DNA from 2 places in the Bacillus sp. z50 genome. Region 2 is predicted to be linked to the other one. Evidence: a T-box and tRNA genes for the amino acid it is inferred to sense, from the RefSeq annotation. Region 2 holds a T-box; the other holds one or more tRNA genes.
What was found. A T-box is a leader RNA that pairs with one kind of tRNA and senses whether it is charged. The one in region 2 lies ahead of serS (serine--tRNA ligase), so its partner is inferred to be a tRNA-Ser.
Positions count from the first base shown of each region.

Region 1: it encodes a tRNA-Ser, which carries the amino acid that the T-box ahead of serS (serine--tRNA ligase) is inferred to sense. The anticodon was not compared.

Region 1 covers NZ_JBZFQL010000006.1:251,912-260,618, reverse strand. The annotation lists partial or broken rRNA gene AC4G3N_RS16810 (23S ribosomal RNA) at 1-83, shown strand, start outside; rRNA gene rrf (5S ribosomal RNA) at 216-332, shown strand; tRNA gene AC4G3N_RS16800 (tRNA-Val) at 341-416, shown strand; tRNA gene AC4G3N_RS16795 (tRNA-Thr) at 514-589, shown strand; tRNA gene AC4G3N_RS16790 (tRNA-Lys) at 597-672, shown strand; tRNA gene AC4G3N_RS16785 (tRNA-Leu) at 683-764, shown strand; tRNA gene AC4G3N_RS16780 (tRNA-Gly) at 772-846, shown strand; tRNA gene AC4G3N_RS16775 (tRNA-Leu) at 861-946, shown strand; tRNA gene AC4G3N_RS16770 (tRNA-Arg) at 966-1,042, shown strand; tRNA gene AC4G3N_RS16765 (tRNA-Pro) at 1,051-1,127, shown strand; tRNA gene AC4G3N_RS16760 (tRNA-Ala) at 1,140-1,215, shown strand; tRNA gene AC4G3N_RS16755 (tRNA-Met) at 1,244-1,320, shown strand; tRNA gene AC4G3N_RS16750 (tRNA-Ile) at 1,325-1,401, shown strand; tRNA gene AC4G3N_RS16745 (tRNA-Ser) at 1,410-1,502, shown strand; tRNA gene AC4G3N_RS16740 (tRNA-Met) at 1,550-1,623, shown strand; tRNA gene AC4G3N_RS16735 (tRNA-Asp) at 1,629-1,705, shown strand; tRNA gene AC4G3N_RS16730 (tRNA-Phe) at 1,771-1,846, shown strand; tRNA gene AC4G3N_RS16725 (tRNA-His) at 1,870-1,945, shown strand; tRNA gene AC4G3N_RS16720 (tRNA-Gly) at 1,952-2,025, shown strand; tRNA gene AC4G3N_RS16715 (tRNA-Ile) at 2,037-2,110, shown strand; tRNA gene AC4G3N_RS16710 (tRNA-Asn) at 2,122-2,196, shown strand; tRNA gene AC4G3N_RS16705 (tRNA-Ser) at 2,202-2,292, shown strand; tRNA gene AC4G3N_RS16700 (tRNA-Glu) at 2,296-2,367, shown strand; gene glgB (1,4-alpha-glucan branching protein GlgB) at 3,524-5,503, shown strand; gene AC4G3N_RS16690 (glucose-1-phosphate adenylyltransferase) at 5,445-6,599, shown strand; gene AC4G3N_RS16685 (GlgC family sugar phosphate nucleotidyltransferase) at 6,622-7,650, shown strand; gene glgA (glycogen synthase GlgA) at 7,647-8,707, shown strand, end outside.
Region 2 covers NZ_JBZFQL010000012.1:1,650-14,329, reverse strand. The annotation lists gene recR (recombination mediator RecR) at 1-331, opposite strand, end outside; gene AC4G3N_RS19085 (YbaB/EbfC family nucleoid-associated protein) at 343-666, opposite strand; gene dnaX (DNA polymerase III subunit gamma/tau) at 685-2,373, opposite strand; RNA gene ffs (signal recognition particle sRNA large type) at 2,502-2,766, opposite strand; gene tadA (tRNA adenosine(34) deaminase TadA) at 2,858-3,355, opposite strand; gene AC4G3N_RS19065 (deoxynucleoside kinase) at 3,499-4,137, shown strand; gene AC4G3N_RS19060 (deoxynucleoside kinase) at 4,134-4,808, shown strand; gene serS (serine--tRNA ligase) at 5,307-6,587, opposite strand; T-box leader at 6,640-6,869, opposite strand; gene AC4G3N_RS19050 (serine hydrolase) at 6,942-8,264, opposite strand; gene guaB (IMP dehydrogenase) at 8,389-9,855, opposite strand; gene AC4G3N_RS19040 (YaaC family protein) at 9,967-10,941, shown strand; rRNA gene rrf (5S ribosomal RNA) at 11,188-11,304, opposite strand; rRNA gene AC4G3N_RS19030 (23S ribosomal RNA) at 11,375-12,680, opposite strand, start outside.

The DNA.
Region 1 (8,707 bases), on a different contig from region 2:
AGATGATCAGGTTGATAGGTCCGAGGTGGAAGTGTGGTGACACATGGAGCTGACGGATACTAATCGTTCGAGGACTTAACCAAATGAATCAAGCATACTTGCCAAACTTACATTATCCAGTTTTGAGAGAATGAAAAAAAGATAAAAATTCTTTAAAATTTCTCTTGAAAAATGTCAGAAATACGATATAATAATAAATGTCGCTGACAAAATCGTCTGGTGACGATGGCGAAGAGGCCACACCCGTTCCCATTCCGAACACGGAAGTTAAGCTCTTCAGCGCCGATGGTAGTTGGGACGCGAGTCCCTGTGAGAGTAGGACGTCGCTAGGCAATAAAACGGAGGATTAGCTCAGCTGGGAGAGCATCTGCCTTACAAGCAGAGGGTCGGCGGTTCGATCCCGTCATCCTCCACCATTATAAAATTAAAAATTACCAAAAAATACTTGGTGAAATTATAAAAAACATAAGTTATAATAATTAAGCGTCTTAGAAAAGCGTTTAAATCTATTAAGCCGGTGTAGCTCAATTGGTAGAGCAACTGACTTGTAATCAGTAGGTTGGGGGTTCAAGTCCTCTTGCCGGCACCATCAGTACGAGCCATTAGCTCAGTCGGTAGAGCATCTGACTTTTAATCAGAGGGTCGAAGGTTCGAGTCCTTCATGGCTCACCATTTACAAAATGCGGGTGTGGCGGAATTGGCAGACGCACCAGACTTAGGATCTGGCGCCTTACGGCGTGGGGGTTCAAGTCCCTTCACCCGCACTTATATGCGGAAGTAGTTCAGTGGTAGAACACCACCTTGCCAAGGTGGGGGTCGCGGGTTCGAATCCCGTCTTCCGCTCCAATGCCAAGTTATATGCCGGGGTGGCGGAATTGGCAGACGCACAGGACTTAAAATCCTGCGGTAGGTGACTACCGTGCCGGTTCGAGACCGGCCCTCGGCACTAGTTTTTTGCAAAAAATGCGCCCGTAGCTCAATTGGATAGAGCGTTTGACTACGGATCAAAAGGTTAGGGGTTCGACTCCTCTCGGGCGCGCCATCTTTTTGCGGGAAGTAGCTCAGCTTGGTAGAGCACTTGGTTTGGGACCAAGGGGTCGCAGGTTCGAATCCTGTCTTCCCGACCATCTAAAACTTATGGGGCCTTAGCTCAGCTGGGAGAGCGCCTGCTTTGCACGCAGGAGGTCAGCGGTTCGATCCCGCTAGGCTCCACCATTATAAACTTTAATAGGATTCAATATTTGGCGGTGTAGCTCAGCTGGCTAGAGCGTACGGTTCATACCCGTAAGGTCGGGGGTTCGATCCCCTCCGCCGCTACCAAATAGGACCTTTAGCTCAGCTGGTTAGAGCAGACGGCTCATAACCGTCCGGTCGTAGGTTCGAGTCCTACAAGGTCCACCACTATATATGGAGGAATACCCAAGTCTGGCTGAAGGGACCGGTCTTGAAAACCGGGAGGCGGGTTAAACCGCGCGGGGGTTCGAATCCCTCTTCCTCCGCCATATATACCTTAAATACCTTGTAGTATATGGAAACAAATTATTATTGTCGCGGGGTGGAGCAGTCTGGTAGCTCGTCGGGCTCATAACCCGAAGGTCGCAGGTTCAAATCCTGTCCCCGCAATAAATGGTCCGGTAGTTCAGTTGGTTAGAATGCCTGCCTGTCACGCAGGAGGTCGCGGGTTCGAGTCCCGTCCGGACCGCCATTTATAAAATGTTAGCTCATCAGTAAGACATTGAGCAGCATCAGAGAAATACAAAGATACAAAACGGCTCAGTAGCTCAGTCGGTAGAGCAAAGGACTGAAAATCCTTGTGTCGGCGGTTCGATTCCGTCCTGAGCCACCATAACTTTAAAAAGACAATGCACGGCGGTTGTGGCGAAGTGGTTAACGCATCGGATTGTGGTTCCGACATTCGTGGGTTCGATTCCCATCAGCCGCCCCATAGAGTGCGGGTGTAGTTTAGTGGTAAAACCTCAGCCTTCCAAGCTGATGATGAGGGTTCGATTCCCTTCACCCGCTCCAAATTTTACTTCGGGCCTATAGCTCAGCTGGTTAGAGCGCACGCCTGATAAGCGTGAGGTCGATGGTTCGAGTCCATTTAGGCCCATATACCATTATTCCGTAGTAGCTCAGTGGTAGAGCACTCGGCTGTTAACCGAGCGGTCGTAGGTTCGAATCCTACCTGCGGAGCCATATTTGGGGAAGTACTCAAGAGGCTGAAGAGGCGCCCCTGCTAAGGGTGTAGGTCGGGTAACCGGCGCGAGGGTTCAAATCCCTCCTTCTCCGCCATTTGGCCCCTTGGTCAAGCGGTTAAGACACCGCCCTTTCACGGCGGTAACACGGGTTCGAATCCCGTAGGGGTCATAAAAACCATGTACATGATGTACATGGTTTTTTTATATATTATTTTAATAAATGAAATCTTAATAATTAAAACATAACTGCCAAAAGAGCTCAGTCCGTCAATACATTGTCTCCTAAACGCCTTATAAGAAGGCAAAGGTAAAATTCTAATAACGGTTAAAGTCTAAAATAGAACGAGAATAAAGCCGAACTGATCATCAAGTACTTTTAAGAGGAATACCAAGTAAAATTTTATGATTTCTTTAGTAAGGATTATATCAACCAAATTGAAAATCTACTTCTACCTGTAATATGAATAGATGTGTGAGTCAATTCTTGAATTGTTTCCCCATTTGGGAATTGGGAAAATATTGCTATAAGCCCTTCTCATTTTGCCCTATACTAATTTTACTGTTCGAACCTCCACTCCACCTAAATTAAGTATTAAATTCTGCTATTAAATATGCCTCACGATAAACCTTCATATGATCCATATATCAACATAAATAAGCAATTGAAGCTCGCATAGACATCTTCTTATAGTTTTCTGAGAGGGTATCATTTATTTAAGTCTTGCTTTAATCAGTAGATCCGTGAGACAATGGAAAGTAATTGTAAAGGTTTGTATTTAAAAAATTTCACGGATAATGTTCTCTTATAGAGAATATACTAATTCTTAAATCCTCAATCGATTATAAAGAAGCCCTCAGAAGAATTAACTCAACACAATCATCCTTTCCTCGATTGTATTTCCTAAAGTTCTATGTTGAAAGATATATTATATGCCAAAGTATCTAAGTTCCCTTTTTGGTCTTGAATTATGAGAATATTTTGTTTACTATAGATAAATACTATAATAAACAAATAGTTTAATATTTTCTTACACAACTTTATTAAGTAAACATTTTAATTAATTAACTCGTTTTTGAGTGGTAGACCACTTCATTGATATTTTTCTCAATATAATGAAATATTTAACATAAAAATAATAGTATTTAAGTTTCTATATACTATATTTTGGATATATTATACTGATACCTGTTAATTTATCTTACTAATTCCAAAAAGTAGTGAAAAAAAGCTTTTTAGAGCTAAATTAACAATTTTTGCATTTGATTTAGTTACAGAATAAGTAGTTTAATTAGTATATTGAGAAAATTCGAGAAAGGGTGATAATATGCCTAATGCTATCCCAACAGACTATCAGGTCCATTTGTTTCATGAAGGCTCTCTTTATGATGCATATAAACTGTTCGGTTCCCATTTGATAAAGGTAAATGATGATATACATACAAGGTTTACAGTATATGCACCAAACGCCCGTCAGATACGCTTGGTGGGTTCTTTTAATAATTGGAATGGTAACGGTTATGAATTAAAAAGAGTTTCTGAACAGGGTATTTGGACGCTTCTGGTAGATAAAAACCTGGACGGACATATATACAAATATGAAATTGAAGCAGCATCTGGAGCCATAGCTCTAAAGAGTGATCCGTATGCCTTCTATTCAGAAATAAGGCCTCATACGGCATCTGTCGTATATCCTATAGATGATTCATATAAATGGAATGATGCGTCTTGGCTTAAGAAAAAAACAAAGAAACAACAAGATGAGAACCCCATGTTTATTTATGAAATTCATGCAGGAACATGGAGAAAACATATCCAGGAAGGCCAAGTGTCTATACCGAGCGATGAATGCAAGATTGAGGAATTTTATACATACCGTGACCTGGCTGATGAACTCATCCCCTATGTAGTTGAACAGGGCTTTACACATATTGAGCTAATGCCACTAACTGAACATCCGTTCGACGGATCATGGGGCTATCAGAGTACAGGTTATTATTCACCAACAAGCCGATATGGCAGGCCTGAAGACTTGAAATATTTTATCGATCAATGTCATCAGCATAACATAGGTGTATTGCTTGATTGGGTACCTGGTCACTATTGTAAAGATGCTCATGGTTTATTTATGTTTGATGGATCACCTGTTTATGAATACTCTGATCTCAAACACAGAGAGAATCCAGTATGGGGAACAGCAAATTTTGACTTGGGCAAACCAGAAGTTCATAGTTTTTTAATATCCAACGCAAGATATTGGATGAAGTATTTTCACATAGATGGATTTAGAGTGGATGCTGTCGCAAATATCATTTATTGGCCCAATACATATAGTGGTGACGTTAATCCACATGCTATAGATTTTTTACAGAAACTTAACCAAGTTGTAAAAGAATCCGATCCTACAGTTCTTATGATGGCTGAAGACTCAACTGATTGGCCTAACGTAACTAAGCCAGCTAGTGAGGGAGGTTTAGGATTTACATATAAGTGGAATATGGGTTGGATGAACGATATTTTAGAGTACATGGAATCAGATCCGTGTTCTCGAAAGGATCTTCATAATAAAGTAACATTCTCCTTAATGTATGCTTATACGGAACGGTTTATTTTACCTTTGTCACATGATGAAGTGGTCCACGGTAAAAAATCTCTTCTTGATAAAATGCCAGGAAGCTACGAAGAAAAATTTTCTCAGTTGAAATTACTCATGGGATTTATGACAACCCACCCGGGGAAAAAATTATTATTTATGGGTGGAGAGCTGGGGATGTTCTCAGAATGGAAGGATAAAGAACAGGTTGATTGGCATCTACTAAATTATGATTCTCATCAAACATTAAATCATTTCTTTGCAGACTTACTAAAGTTTTACAAACGGTCAAAGCCGTTATATGAGTTAGATGATTATCCTGAAGGATTTGAGTGGATTGATGTTCATAACACCGATCAGTCCATATTCTCATTTATTCGTCGTGATCGAGAAGGAAATCCATTGATAGTACTGTGTAATTTCAAAAATATATCTTATGAAGAATATAAAGTTGGAGTACCTGATAAACAGGAGTACAAAGAGGTCATAAATAGTGATGCTGTCCAATATGGTGGAAGCGATCATGTTAATAAAAAGAAAATCATCGCAGAAGAAGGTTCTTTTCATGGGAGACCATATCACGTAAAGATTAAGGTACCTCCATTTGGAATTACTGTACTGCGTCCCATTAAAAAACGGAAGGAGTTAAATAAAAATGGCAAAGAAAAAAATAGTCGCAATGCTACTGGCAGGAGGACAAGGAACAAGGCTTGAGGCTTTGACAGCTGATGTTGCAAAACCGGCAGTCCCATTTGGCGGTAAATATAGAATTATAGATTTTACATTAAGTAACTGTACGAACTCTGGAATAGATACGGTAGGGGTATTAACGCAATACCAGCCGTTATTGCTTAATTCCTATCTTTCTAACGGAAGTGCCTGGGATCTCGATTTAAAAGATGGCGGAGTAACTGTATTACCTCCGTATTCTGCTTCAAAGGAAATGAGATGGTATACGGGTACAGCAAGTGCGGTTTACCAAAACTTAAACTATATCGATCAATATGATCCGGATTATGTGATTGTTCTCTCAGGAGATCACATTTACAAAATGGATTATGATAAAATGTTGAGCTTCCATGAGGAAAGAGGAGCAGATGCGACTATCTCTGTTATTCCTGTTCCTTGGGATGAAGCAAGCAGATTTGGAATCATGAACACCAGAGAAGATTATTCTGTAATGGAATTTGAAGAGAAACCGAAAAATCCGAAAAATAATTTAGCCTCTATGGGTATCTATATATTTAATCGTAAAGTTCTAAAAGACTATTTGATAAAAGATGCTAAAAATGAAGATTCAACAAGGGATTTTGGTAAGGATATCATACCTTTATTATTAAATGATGATAAAAAGGTATATGCTTATCCATTTGAAGGATATTGGAAAGATGTTGGTACACTGAAAAGTTATTGGGAAGCTAATATGGATTTACTGGATGAAGAGTGTGAATTAAATCTTTATGACTATTCATGGCGCATTTATTCAGTTAATCCGAACAGACCACCACAATATCTATCTAACAAAGCAGAGGTTAAAGAATCACTGATTAACGAAGGATGTATAGTTGAAGGTAAGGTGGAAAAATCAGTCGTTTTCTATGGAGCACAGATTGGCAAAGACGCACATGTTAAAGATTCTGTAATCATGTCAGATGCCGTTATCGGAAAGAATGTCTATATTGAAAAGGCTATTATTCCTCCAGGTGCTGTTATACCGGATAACCAGGTGATCAGACCTATTGATGATGAAGATGTTATATTGGTTAATCCTGAACTGTTAACAGAAGAAAATGTTATAAAATTATCTTGATATAGTGAAAGGCGTTGAAAATATGAGTAAATCACTATTAGGTATTATAGATGCCACGAATAGTTTTGAATCACTGGATATTTTAACAAAAAGTCGGAATGTTGCAGCATTACCAATAGCTGGTCGTTTCCGTTTAATAGATTTTATTCTTTCAAGCATGGTTAATTCGGGAATATCTAATGTAGCTGTTTATCCACAAGCACATTTCAGATCGTTAATGGACCATTTGGGAACAGGTAAGAACTGGGATTTGAATAGAAAAAGAGATGGACTATTCTTCCTCCCGGTGCCTCATACAGAAGATGTATCTGGTGAGGTTCATGCGTTTGATCACTTTGCTTATCATATGACCTATCTTGAAAGAAGTAAACAGGAGTATGTGATTGTTGCTAACAGTCAAACCGTTTGCAATATCGATTTTAATGCTGTTCTTAAATATCATATACAAAACAAATGTGATATTACGGAAATCAAAAAAGATAAAGAATCACTTGAAATGTTCATCCTTAAAAAAGAACTGCTTGTTAAATTAATTGACGAGCGGAAACAAACTGGGTACAAATGTTTAAAGGATGTTGTGGAAGATCATTATTCCGACTTCGCTATCTGTGTTTATCAGTATGAAGGTTATCTGGCGAATATCAATTCTATTAATGCCTATTTTCAATCAAGTATAGATCTTCTTAAAGAAGAAAATTGGAGTCAGTTATTCATGAAGGAATGTCCTATCTATACAAAAGTTAAGGATGAGCCGCCATCCAAGTATAGTGAGAAGTCTCATGTAAGCCAATCAATGGTTGCCAACGGCTCTATCATAAAAGGTGAAGTAGAGCACAGTATCATCTTTAGGGCCGTTAATATTGATGAAGGTACTTCCATTAAAAATTCCATTATCATGCAAAAAACAAAAATCGGTAAGAATTGCAAACTCGATTATGTAATCCTCGATAAGGATGTAGAAATTGCTGATGGAACAGTTCTGATTGGGTCTCCATTCCAACCAATTGTTATTCAAAAAGGTGTAAAACAAGGAGCGTTGATGAACTCGTGAATGTATTATTTGTAGTATCTGAATGTGTACCCTTTGCTAAATCTGGAGGGCTGGCTGACGTAGCCGGCTCTCTTCCTAAAGAATTAAAAAAGTTAGGTCATGAGGTAAGAGTGTTGCTTCCTAAGTATGGGACGATACCTACTCATTTTTTTAATTCAGCGAAAAAAATTGCTGAATTTGAAGTTCAGTTAAGCTGGAGAAGACAGTATTGCGGTATTTTTGAAGCTGAATATGATGGTGTCATTTATTACTTTATGGATAATGAATATTATTTCCATAGACCAAAACTTTATGAGCAATTTGACGATGGTGAACGTTTTGCTTATTTCTGTAAAGCGGCTGTTGAAGCACTTTATCATATTCCATTTTTACCGGATGTTATTCATACACATGATTGGCATACGGGAATGATTCCATTCTTATTGAAAACTCAGCACCAGAATACGAAATTAGCAAACATCAAAAATATATTTACAATTCATAATTTGCAATTCCAAGGCATTTATGGAAAAAGTTTTCTTGATGATGTACTGGGGATTCATGATGACTACTTTAACCAGTTGGAATTTGACGGGAACGTCAACTTTATGAAATCAGCACTGGTTTATGCAGATGCAATAACTACTGTCAGCCCTACTTATAAAGAGGAGATTAAAACTGACTATTACGGTGAGCGTCTGAATGGATTGCTTCAGGCAAGAGACTCAGATTTATATGGGATTTTAAATGGAATTGACAATGACTTATATAATCCAAAAAAAGATGCTGCGATTGCCAGCGAGTTTTCAGTCAATTCTCTGAAAGGCAAAAAAGCGAATAAACGTTATCTCCAGGAGTATTTCAATTTACCGGTAGATGATAGCAAGCCGCTGATTGCCGTTGTATCGCGTTTAACCTCTCAGAAAGGCTTTGATCTGGTTAGAGCTGTATTCCATGAGATTTTGCAGGAAGATATCCAAATGATCATGCTGGGTACAGGCGATCCGCAATTCGAGCATTTCTTTGGTTATACGTCCCAATGGTATCAGGATAAATTAAGGGTTCATATTGGTTTTAA
Region 2 (12,680 bases):
TACTGCCGTGCAACACATGATAAAGTCCATTAAATTCTCTCATTTTCTCCATAGCAATTACATCTTTTGGTTCTTGTATGACACAAATAATAGATTTGTCTCGATAATTATCATCACAAATATAACAAGGATCTTTATCAGTAATATGACCACATACAGAACAATACATTAAATTTCTCTTTGCATTAACTAATGCTTTTGCAAAGTCCAGTACTGTGTCTTCCTTCATGTCCAAAACAAAAAATGCCAGTCTGGCGGCCGTTTTCGGGCCAATACCTGGCAATTTCATAAAACTGTCTATTAATTTGGATATCGGTTCAGGATAATGCATAATTTTTCTCCTTACATGAATCCTGGCGGTAAATTTAACCCTTTAGTGAATTGACCCATTGTGTTATTTGTCATTTCATCCACTTTTCTTAATGCGTCATTTGTAGCTGCAAGCACAAGGTCCTGCAACATTTCGATATCGTCAGGATCCACTACTTCTTCTTTGATTTTCACATCAACGATTTCTTTATGGCCTGTAGCTATAACTGTCACCATGCCTCCGCCAGCTGTACCTTCGATTCGTTTTTGACCAAGCTCTTCTTGAGCCTCCGCCATTTTCTTTTGCATTTTTTGCATTTGTTTCATCATATTTTGCATATTGCCCATTCCGCGCATATTGTTACCTCCATAAAATTAATCTTTTATTTCTAAAAGTTCATCGCCGAAAAGTTCTCTTGCTTTAAAAATCAGCGGATCTTCTGTTTCCTCATTTGTCTCTTGAGATTCCGGTTGGTCTTGTTTTTGAGTAGAAACAAACTCCTGGCGAATTTTATGCCAGCTTTCTTCCGGAATGCCAACAATATCGTATAGATTGCCTGTCACTTGCTGTAGTGTACCCTTTAAACCACTGATGAACTCCTGATTATTCATAGCCATTTGGCAATGAATTTCATATTTGAATTTTAACACAAAAGCATCATTAGAGGCAGCTACAGGTTCTGCATCATTTAATAATGCCGCCTGTGATTTTTTCAGCGATTCAAGCATTCCACCCCAATTGCTTTTTATCTTTAATAAATCGGGCTTGGTTGCTCTTTTTAATATATCGTTAACTCGTCCTACCGGCACTTTAAAGGATCGGTTTGTTGTTACTTTAGCCTTTTCTTTAGCAGGAGCTGAGTCTTTATTAATCGCAACTCCATTTTCACGTATGGTGTTTAACTGAGTTTCCAGTTGATTGATTTTATTCATTAGTTTTTGAATCGTGTCGTCTGTAACTGAACTCTTGCTGCTTTCCGGTTCACTTTGGCAAAGCTTTACCAACAAAACCTCCAAAAATATTCTAGGGTGACTGGACCACTTCATTTCCTGAATAGAACGATTCCATTGATCAATCCAAAAATGAAGTTGATCTGACGAAATGTTTTCAGCAAGTTCTTTAAAATCTTGATCTATATAAACTCTTTCCATTGAATCCTCGAGCTCTGGTGCCGCCTGAAATAGGAGCATGTCCCGAAAATACAGAATCATATCTTCAACAAAACGAATTGGATCTTTCCCTAAAGCTAGTAATTCCTGGAGTTGATTTAATGCTTCGGCTGTCTCTCTCTTATAGATTGCACTTACAATCTTAGTTAAAAAGGATTGTGAAACAGCTCCAGTAACGGTCAGTGCATCCTCTAATGTAATGTTGTCGGAACCAAATGATATGGCCTGGTCCAGCAAACTCAAGGCATCCCTCATACCGCCTTCTGCCGCTCTTGCGATAACCAATAATGCATTCTGATCGTATGAAATGCCGGTTTCAGTTAAGATTCTTTCCATCCTTCCGACAATATCCTGTGGAGTGATGCGTTTGAAATCGAAGCGTTGACATCTTGAAATAATAGTGAGAGGAATTTTATGTGGCTCGGTAGTAGCTAAAATGAATATAACATGAGCCGGTGGTTCTTCAAGTGTTTTCAGTAAAGCGTTGAAGGCCCCAGTTGACAACATATGGACTTCATCAATGATATACACTTTGTACTTAACCGATGAAGGCGCATATTTTACCTTATCACGTATATCTCTAATTTCTTCAACTCCATTATTGGAGGCTGCGTCAATTTCTAATACATCAGAGATCGAACCATCTGTTATACCCCTGCATGATGCACATTCATTACATGGCTCCTGAACTGGGGCATGCTCACAGTTAACTGCTTTCGCTAATATTTTCGCTGCACTTGTTTTACCTGTCCCACGTGGACCTGAAAAAAGGTAAGCATGGGATATTTTTTGGTGCAGCAGGGCATTTTGGAGCGTTTTAGTAACATGTTCCTGACCGATCACATCTTCAAAAGCCTGAGGACGCCAAACTCGGTATAATGCTTGATAACCCAATATTCCTGCCCCTTCCTTACATAATCCCTTATATTATATCGTAAATAGTGACATTTACAAACGGCAAAAATGCATAAAAAAAACCATTCTTTAAACGAATGGTTTTAATCTTTTTATGTAAATAACTGCCGTGCACCCTCCGTTGATAGATATCCATAAGCGGAACCAGTGCAGTTAGCTCAGTCCAGGCTGCCCTGCGGCACATGAGAGGTCTTACTTACTGCTGCTTCCTTCCGGACCTGACAGGGTTCATAAGTTCCCATTGCGCAGGACCCAGACGTCAACACCACTTACAAAGGTCAGACCCTACAGAGTACCTACCGAGGGAGGGAATTCCGTCTTGCTAGAGCGGATTGCAAGTACAGGACACCGCTACCTTCCCACCTAGCACGGCAAATTTGAAACCAATATTAGGCGTCTTTACTGACGCATAAATTAGTATACCTATAAATAAATAAAAATGCAATATCTTGAACCTGTAAATTCATCCATTGTTTTCCGACTGTCTATTTCTCTTTGCGAGTTTCTTCTTTTCCCTTAAGTCTCTAAAAAAGGATGTTAATAAGTGACTGCACTCCTCTTCACATACCCCTGTAATTACCTCACATTGATGGTTAAAACGTGAATCATCGAGGAGATTCATAAATGTTCCCGCACAGCCTGCTTTTGGATCATTTGCACCATATACTACCCGATCAACACGAGACATCAAAATAGCACCGGCACACATCGGGCAAGGTTCCAATGTAACATATAGGGATGCCCCTTCAAGTCGCCATGTACCCAATTTCTCGCAAGCATTCTGGATTGCTAGAATTTCAGCATGGGCGGTAGCACTTTGATTCGTCTCTCTCAGATTATGCCCACGAGCAATGATCTTTCCATCTTTAACAATAACCGCTCCAATCGGAACTTCATTACTGTCTTGTGCAGCTTTTGCTTGTTCAATTGCTTCTTGCATAAAAAATTTATCATCATTCATTTTGCTAAAACCCCTTAAACAGTAGGATTATAAAAATATGGACTTTATTTATCAATATTATTTATAATGAATTCTTAAGTCTATATGGTACAATAATACTCGGTCTTTAGAAAAGAGTAACATAAAGGTAAGGAGGACCTCATATGAACCATACCCCATTTATTACTGTTGAAGGTCCCATTGGTGTGGGGAAAACTTCATTGGCGAAAGCAATAGCCAGCCATTTTCAATATAAGCTGCTAAAGGAAATAGTTGATGAAAATCCGTTTTTAGATAAATTCTATGATGATATTCAGGAATGGAGCTTTCAAACAGAAATGTTCTTCCTATGTAATCGTTATAAACAATTAGAGGATATTCAAGTAAAGTATATCCAAAATAATCAACCCGTCGTAGCAGATTATCATATCTTTAAAAATCTCATCTTTGCCCAAAGAACCATACAAGAGTCTCAATTCAGCAAGTACAAAGACATATACTCCATACTAACTATGGATATGCCAAGACCTAATATGGTCATTTATCTGGACGCAAGTATTGAAACGCTAATGCATCGAATTGCACTCCGCGGCAGAGAATTTGAGAAAAATATAAGTGAAAAATATTTAATGCAGTTATCAGAAGACTACGCTCAATTCATGAATGAATTTGAAGCAGCTCATCCTGATATCCCGGTACTTCGCTTTAATGGTGATGAAATGGACTTCATCCTAAGAAAAGAAGACCTGGATTTGATCTTAACGTCTGTATCTAATCAACTGCAAAAAGGAGTTTGTTCATGATTCTTCATCCTAAATATCAAATCCCTAAAAGTGCTGTTATTACTGTAGCCGGTACTGTCGGCGTTGGAAAATCTACATTAACAAAAGCATTAGCAGAAGAACTCGATTTTCGTACTTCCTTTGAAAAGGTAGATACTAATCCTTATCTTGACAGTTTTTATGCTGACTTTTCACGTTGGAGCTTCCATCTTCAAATCTATTTCTTAGCAGAACGCTATAAAGAGCAAAAACGTATTTTCGAATATGGCGGTGGTTTTATTCAAGACCGCTCTATTTATGAGGATACAGGCATCTTCGCAAAAATGCATTATGACAAAGGAACCATGAATCCAACAGATTATGAAACCTATACAAGTCTTTTTGAAGCTATGGTGATGACTCCATATTTTCCGCATCCAGATTTACTTATTTATCTGGAAGGCTCCCTGGATGATATTCTTAACCGTATTCAATTGCGCGGCAGAGAAATGGAGCAGCAAACTCCTGTAGAATATTGGGAGGAAATGCATGGAAGATATGAAAAGTGGATTAATTCCTTCAATGCTTGCCCAATATTGCGATTAAATATTAAAGATTATGATTTAGCTGAAGATCCAAATGCTGTTCACGATATTCTTGAACGTGTATCAGAACAAATTCAGCAATCTGGAAAATTGAAAAAGGTATTTTAAAATATTACATTTTATACTACCTAGAAGGTTTGACCTATTAGGGCTGCTTAAAGGACCTGATTTCGCTATTCTTACCGGAATCAGGTCTTTAATTTTATCTTCATTGTCATTCTACTATTAGATATAGTCCGCCAGTTATTTCTCAAAATCCCTATCCTACGTGCTCTCCCCACCCACCTAAAACAGATTGAGCTATTCCTGCGCTTAAGGCTATATAACTTATTCGAATCCAATTAAATATATTTTGACCACTTCAATGCATTATCTCCTATTAAAAAATATCTATATAAACATCCCTTAAAAGGCAGATTAATGCCTAACTTTTAAGGAGCACTCATTTTTATATAAAAAGGGATATCCACATGCCAAACTTGGCGGATGTGGATATCCCTTTGTTAGTTATACTTATTATTTGGCGAAGGGATCGATTCCAACACAGTCCTTCAAATGGACTTTAGCACCCTTCCCCATATCAGCAGTTTGTGAATGCTCTTCATCTTAAGCTTTTGTGATAACTTTTTTTCCACCCATATAAGGTTGAAGAGCTTCTGGAATTAATACAGATCCATCTTCCTGCTGATAATTTTCAAGGATTGCAGCAACAGTACGTCCAATCGCTAGGCCAGATCCATTTAATGTGTGAACATGCTCAGGCTTAGCGTTTATATCTCTGCGGAAACGAATATTGGCACGACGAGCCTGGAAGGCTTCAAAATTACTGCAAGAAGAAATTTCACGATACGTCTCATAGCTTGGAATCCAAACTTCTAAATCATATTTTTTAGCTGCTGTGAAACCAAGATCTGCCGTACACATTTTTAACACACGGTATGGAAGCCCAAGCAATTGCAGAACTTTTTCCGCATGGCCTGTTAGTTTTTCCAATTCTTCATAAGAATCCTCTGGTCTTACAAATTTAACGAGCTCTACTTTGTTAAATTGATGCTGGCGAATTAATCCACGTGTATCACGACCTGCAGATCCTGCTTCAGATCGGAAACAAGCACTGTAAGCAGCATAGCTTATTGGCAGTTCATCACCAGATAGTATTTCATCGCGGTGATAGTTCGTAACTGGAACTTCAGCAGTAGGAACTAAGAAGTAATCCTCACTGTTAATTAAGAAAGCATCCTCTTCAAATTTAGGCAGCTGGCCCGTACCTGTCATGCTTGCACGATTAACTATGTAAGGCGGAAGCATTTCTGTATAACCATGTTCTTCAACGTGTAGATCTAACATAAAGCTTGCTAAAGCACGTTCAAGTCTTGCTCCTAATCCTTTGTAAAATACAAAGCGGCTTCCTGTAACTTTTCCAGCGCGTTCAAAATCAATGATTCCTAAATCAGCAGCTATCTCCCAGTGTGGCTTTGGCTCGAATCCAAAGTCTCTCACTTCTCCCCACTTTCGCGCCTCAACGTTTTCATCCTCAGAATCTCCGACAGGAACACTTTCATGCGGGATATTAGGGATAGTCATCATAATTGAATCCAGTTCTTCTTCAATTGTACGCAATTCCTGATCGAAGCCTTTTATTTTTTCGCCAACCTCACGCATTTCAATAATTAACGCATCGGCATCCTTTTTCTCTTTTTTCAGCATAGCAATTTGTTGGGAGACTTCATTTCTTCTGCTTTTTAACTGTTCAGTTTCAACAATTAATTCTCTGCGGCGTTTATCGAGATCCTCAAATTTATCTAGATCATTCAAATCTTCCCCACGGTGTTTTAGCTTTTCCTTAACTTCTTCAAGGTTTGCACGCAATAGTTTTACATCAAGCATACTAAATTCCTCCTTTTAAATTATTGTAAACAAACAAAAAACTCCCGTCCCTAAAAGGGACGGAAGTTTTATCCGCGTTGCCACCCTAGTTATAGGCATTTTATATAAATGCCTACCACCTCATAAGATAACGGCTTTTAAAACCGAGGATATTTATTCTCCTTTAAGATTTCGATATCCTGCTCCGAGATGGATTCATCAGACGATATCGCCAGTTTGCACCACCCACTGGCTCTCTTCAGATATGCTACTCTGATTACTGGTTCTCATCAACGCTATTCGTTTATTCATTTAATATTCTATTAACTATCATACACTCTTCGCGCAACTATATTCAATCATAAAAATAAAATTTTAGAATAAACCTTTAACTGCTCCAGTGATACTATCCCACATATCACCGAAGAAGCCTCCGATTGATCTCATGGATAATACAAACCAGTTTGACTTTTCAACAGTTTCAGCAGCTACAACATCAACGCTGATATTCTTTTGCCCTTCCTCTGTTAAGAAGCCAAGATCACTCTTGTCGGATTCAAGAGTTAGATAACCAACCTTATCTCCTTTTTTCACTGGAGCCACCAGGTTGCCATCTTCATCAAGCTTGTCCTTATCTAATACTAGTTTAGTCTTAAGATTTTCCTTTTCGCCATTTTTTACAATAAGGTTAATTGCCTTGTTTGTCTCAATAGCTACAGACTTTTCTTTCCCTTTTGCAACAGGTAGTGTTTTTTGACCTTTTACTTGATATCCTTTTTCTACAATCTCCTCTGTGGAGAAGTTATTAAAAGCATAGTTAAGTATTTTTTCAGTTTCTGAAAAACGTGACATTTTACTGTCTGCTTTCATCACAACTGAGATATATCTTTTTCCATCTCTTTCAGCTGTTGCAGTGAAACAGTTGCCGGCGAATTCTGTAGAACCGGTCTTTAATCCATCTACACCATTATACTCTGCAATCAATCCTGGCAACATCCAGTTGAAATTTTTATATGTTTTGCCATCTTTAAATTTTAATTCTGGCTTTTTAGCAGTATCTATCACCTCAGGATAGTCTGTTACTAAATGATATGCCAACTTAGCAGTTGCACGTGCTGACATAAGATTTTCATCATTCTCTTCACCTGCAGGATGCTGGCCAAGCAGGCTTGAGTTATTTAAACCGGACGAGTTAACGAATTTATAGTCTTTCAAACCTAACTCTTCGGCTTTCTCATTCATTAATTTCACGAAATTCTTTTCAGTACCGCCAACCACTTGTGCGAGAGCTACTGTAGCAGCATTACCTGAGAATATGGCCATTGCCTCGTAAAGCTCTTTAACAGTATAAGCTTCACCTTGTGTCAAACCTATATTCGATAAACCTGGAGCTCCTGAGAGTTTATGTACATATTCGTCAATTGTAACAGTTTGATCCCACTTAATTTTCCCGTCTTCAATAGCTTCTAATACAAGATACTCTGTCATCATTTTTGACATGGATGCTACGCCAAGCACCTTATCAGAATTTTTTTCGTAAAGAATCTTTCCACTAGTCGCATCTATTAGTATTGCTGCCTCAGCACTCAGTCCTAGCTCGTCTTCGGCATATGCAGTAGTATTCGTGAATGGAAAAACAAATGTAACAAGTAATGTTAATACAGCAAGTAAAGAAGTTAATTGTTTTGCCTGTCTCAAGTATATCCCCCCTGATTATCAATGATTGTCGATTAAACACTTTTGTTATTGTATCATAAAAGGACTAAAAAAAATAGACAGAGTATAAAGATACTCTGCCATCTTTTCTTTAGTGCTTGATAACTTAGTTATAGGAATAGTTCGGTGCCTCTTTTGTAATTTGTACATCATGCGGATGACTTTCTTTTAATCCAGCTCCAGTCATTCTGACAAATTGTGAATTCTCTCTGAGCTCTTCTAAATCTTTCGTTCCGCAATAACCCATACCTGCACGAAGACCACCGATAAGCTGATAAATCGTATCAGCTAATGGACCTTTATAAGGAATTCTTCCTTCTATACCTTCAGGAACAAATTTCTTCGCATCTTCCTGGAAGTAACGATCCTTAGATCCTTTTTCCATTGCTGCTACTGAACCCATGCCTCTGTATACTTTAAATCTTCTGCCTTGGAAGATTTCAGTGTCTCCCGGACTTTCAGTCACTCCTGCTAATAAGCTGCCCAGCATAACGGCATGTCCGCCTGCTGCTAATGCTTTAGCAACATCACCAGAGTATTTAATACCACCATCTGCAATAATCGACTTACCGTGCTTTCTTGCTTCAGTTGCACAATCATAAATGGCAGTGATTTGTGGCACACCTACACCAGCAACGACCCGTGTTGTACAAATAGAACCAGGTCCAATACCTACTTTTACAATATCAGCTCCAGCCTCAATTAACGCTCTTGTACCCTCAGCAGTTGCAACGTTCCCTGCAATAATAGTCAACTCAGGGAATGTTTCTCTAATTTCACGTACCTTATCAAGTACACCCTTAGAGTGGCCGTGCGCTGTATCCAGTACAATCGCATCTACATCTGCGCTAACCAGCATCTCTACCCTTTTCATAGTATCAGATGTAACACCTACAGCAGCAGCTACAAGTAATCTTCCGTATTTGTCTTTTGCTGATCTTGGGAATTCAATTATTTTTTCAATATCTTTAATAGTGATTAAGCCTTGAAGTGTACCCTCTTCATCTACTAGAGGGAGCTTTTCAATTTTATATTGCTGTAGAATTTTCTGCGCCTCTTCTAGATTAGTTCCCACAGGAGCTGTTACCAAGTTTTCCTTTGTCATAACATCATCAATACGCATGGAGTAATCGCGAATAAAGCGCATATCACGGTTTGTTATAATACCTACCAATTTCTTTTCTTCCTTGTTGTTAACAATCGGAACACCAGATATTCTATATTTGCCCATTAAATGCTCCGCATCGTAAACCTGGTTTTCTGGAGTTAAGAAAAATGGCTTTGTTATGACACCATTTTCGGAACGCTTTACTTTATCAACCTGTTCAGCTTGTTGTTCAATAGACATGTTCTTATGAATAACACCCAGTCCGCCTTGTCTAGCCATTGCTATAGCCATCTCAGACTCAGTTACTGTATCCATACCCGCACTAATTATAGGAATGTTTAGGGCTAAGTTGTCTGCTAAACTCACCTTTAGTGATACATCCTTAGGTAACACTTCAGATTTACCTGGTATAAGTAATACATCATCAAAGGTTAAGCCTTCTTTGGAAAATTTATCTTTCCACATATTATGTCCTCCATTCCCAAAAAAATTTATTTGTAGATTAACAATTGGACAAACTACTGTCAAGGAAAAAGTAACTAGTTTAAATATTCAAACAATTAAAGAGGGGTAGTTATGTCCAAACAACAATATGATTATAATCATCTGTTCTCACCTTATTATTCAACAAACTACACACAGAAATACTTAAAAAACGCCTATAATAAATTAGGACTACTGAATGCTGATACATATAGTTACGATAACTGTAACAAATTTATATCTTATCTTGAGACTGGAATACTTTATTTTAAACAGTTGGATACTCTTCCTATTCAGCTAAAACCGCTTCTTTTATACTATGGGTTTACTCATTTTTTAAAGGCATGTCTATTAGTTGTTGATCCGCTTTATCCGGAAACAACCGCTGTCTTATCTCATGGGGTATCCACAAGGAAAAAGAAAAAACAACAATACGAATTTCTTTTTGATGAAATTAAAATTCAGCGCCATGGATTATTTACTCACACAGCCGAGAAGATATATGGAATAAAGCAATTGGAGAACGAAAAAATAGCAATGATTGATATACTTCAGGAAATCCCTGAGCTTGGAATCCTTTTTAAAAGATTAAAAAATAAATGTACAAGTATTGAAGTTCTTTTTAACAAAGAACACACTGTAGTCCATCTACCGACTATCGTTTTGGATCAGTATAAAATGACCTCAGAACGTTTTAAGGACTTTCTTAACTCCAAGTGGGAGCTACCTATACAGGAAATACATCAGGATGGAGAGAAGAGATTGCATCTGCATTTTAAAAAAGCATACCTTCCGATACTTGGGGATGTACCTTTTAGATTTAATATACATTCGGACACATTCCATCTTTCCTTACAAAAAGAAGGATTAGCCTCTACCTTACCAGATCTTTTAATACTTTATTTACTATTGTATAACCTCAGTATGATTTCCCGATATGAAACGGAGTGGTGGTCAGACTTATTTAAGGAGATGCCCTTTTATGATCTTCCCTTTATCAATAGCTTAATGAGTATAGCTGAAATTAAAATCCCATTCTTGATATCGGAGTGGTTAGATTGTATATAGAGAATGTCTAATAAATAGGTCAGTGTGGCAATGCAAAGAGTTTGATAGTTAGGAATTAAGTAAAAATCGTTTATGCCATGTTTCCCTTTCTATTCCCTGCATCCGTCCAATATGGATCATACACACCTTTCTGCTATTTCTCATAACACTCGGTACCTTCTTCTCAACAAACGTTCGAAGGTATCCTTCAGTCTTAAAAACAACACAAAAAAAACCAGCTCATCAACTGAACTGGTTTCTTAATTTGCCCGGCAACGTCCTACTCTCACAGGGACTCGCGTCCCAACTACCATCGGCGCTGAAGAGCTTAACTTCCGTGTTCGGAATGGGAACGGGTGTGGCCTCTTCGCCATCATTACCGGACTATTTGGTTAGAAAGAAATCATTCTTTCAAAACTGGATAATGTAAGTTTGGCAAGTATGCTTGATTCATTTGGTTAAGTCCTCGAACGATTAGTATCCGTCAGCTCCATGTGTCACCACACTTCCACCTCGGACCTATCAACCTGATCATCTTTCAGGGTTCTTACTAGCTTGCGCTATGGGAAATCTCATCTCGAGGGGGGCTTCATGCTTAGATGCTTTCAGCACTTATCCCGTCCGCACGTAGCTACCCAGCTATGCTCTTGGCAGAACAACTGGTACACCAGCGGTGCGTCCATCCCGGTCCTCTCGTACTAAGGACAGCTCCTCTCAAATTTCCTGCGCCCACGACGGATAGGGACCGAACTGTCTCACGACGTTCTGAACCCAGCTCGCGTACCGCTTTAATGGGCGAACAGCCCAACCCTTGGGACCGACTACAGCCCCAGGATGCGATGAGCCGACATCGAGGTGCCAAACCTCCCCGTCGATGTGGACTCTTGGGGGAGATAAGCCTGTTATCCCCGGGGTAGCTTTTATCCGTTGAGCGATGGCCCTTCCATGCGGAACCACCGGATCACTAAGCCCGACTTTCGTCCCTGCTCGACTTGTAGGTCTCGCAGTCAAGCTCCCTTGTGCCTTTACACTCTGCGAATGATTTCCAACCATTCTGAGGGAACCTTTGGGCGCCTCCGTTACTCTTTAGGAGGCGACCGCCCCAGTCAAACTGCCCACCTGACACTGTCTCCCACCCCGATCAGGGGTGCGGGTTAGAATGTCAATACAGCCAGGGTAGTATCCCACCGATGCCTCCACCGAAGCTGGCGCTCCGGCTTCAAAGGCTCCTACCTATCCTGTACAAGCTGTACCAAAATTCAATATCAGGCTGCAGTAAAGCTCCACGGGGTCTTTCCGTCCTGTCGCGGGTAACCTGCATCTTCACAGGTACTATAATTTCACCGAGTCTCTCGTTGAGACAGTGCCCAGATCGTTACGCCTTTCGTGCGGGTCGGAACTTACCCGACAAGGAATTTCGCTACCTTAGGACCGTTATAGTTACGGCCGCCGTTTACTGGGGCTTCAATTCGCACCTTCGCTTGCGCTAAGCGCTCCTCTTAACCTTCCAGCACCGGGCAGGCGTCAGCCCCTATACTTCGCCTTGCGGCTTCGCAGAGACCTGTGTTTTTGCTAAACAGTCGCCTGGGCCTTTTCACTGCGGCTCTTCGAGGCTATAAACCTCTAATGAGCACCCCTTCTCCCGAAGTTACGGGGTCATTTTGCCGAGTTCCTTAACGAGAGTTCTCTCGATCACCTTAGGATTCTCTCCTCGCCTACCTGTGTCGGTTTGCGGTACGGGCACCTTCTTCCTCGCTAGA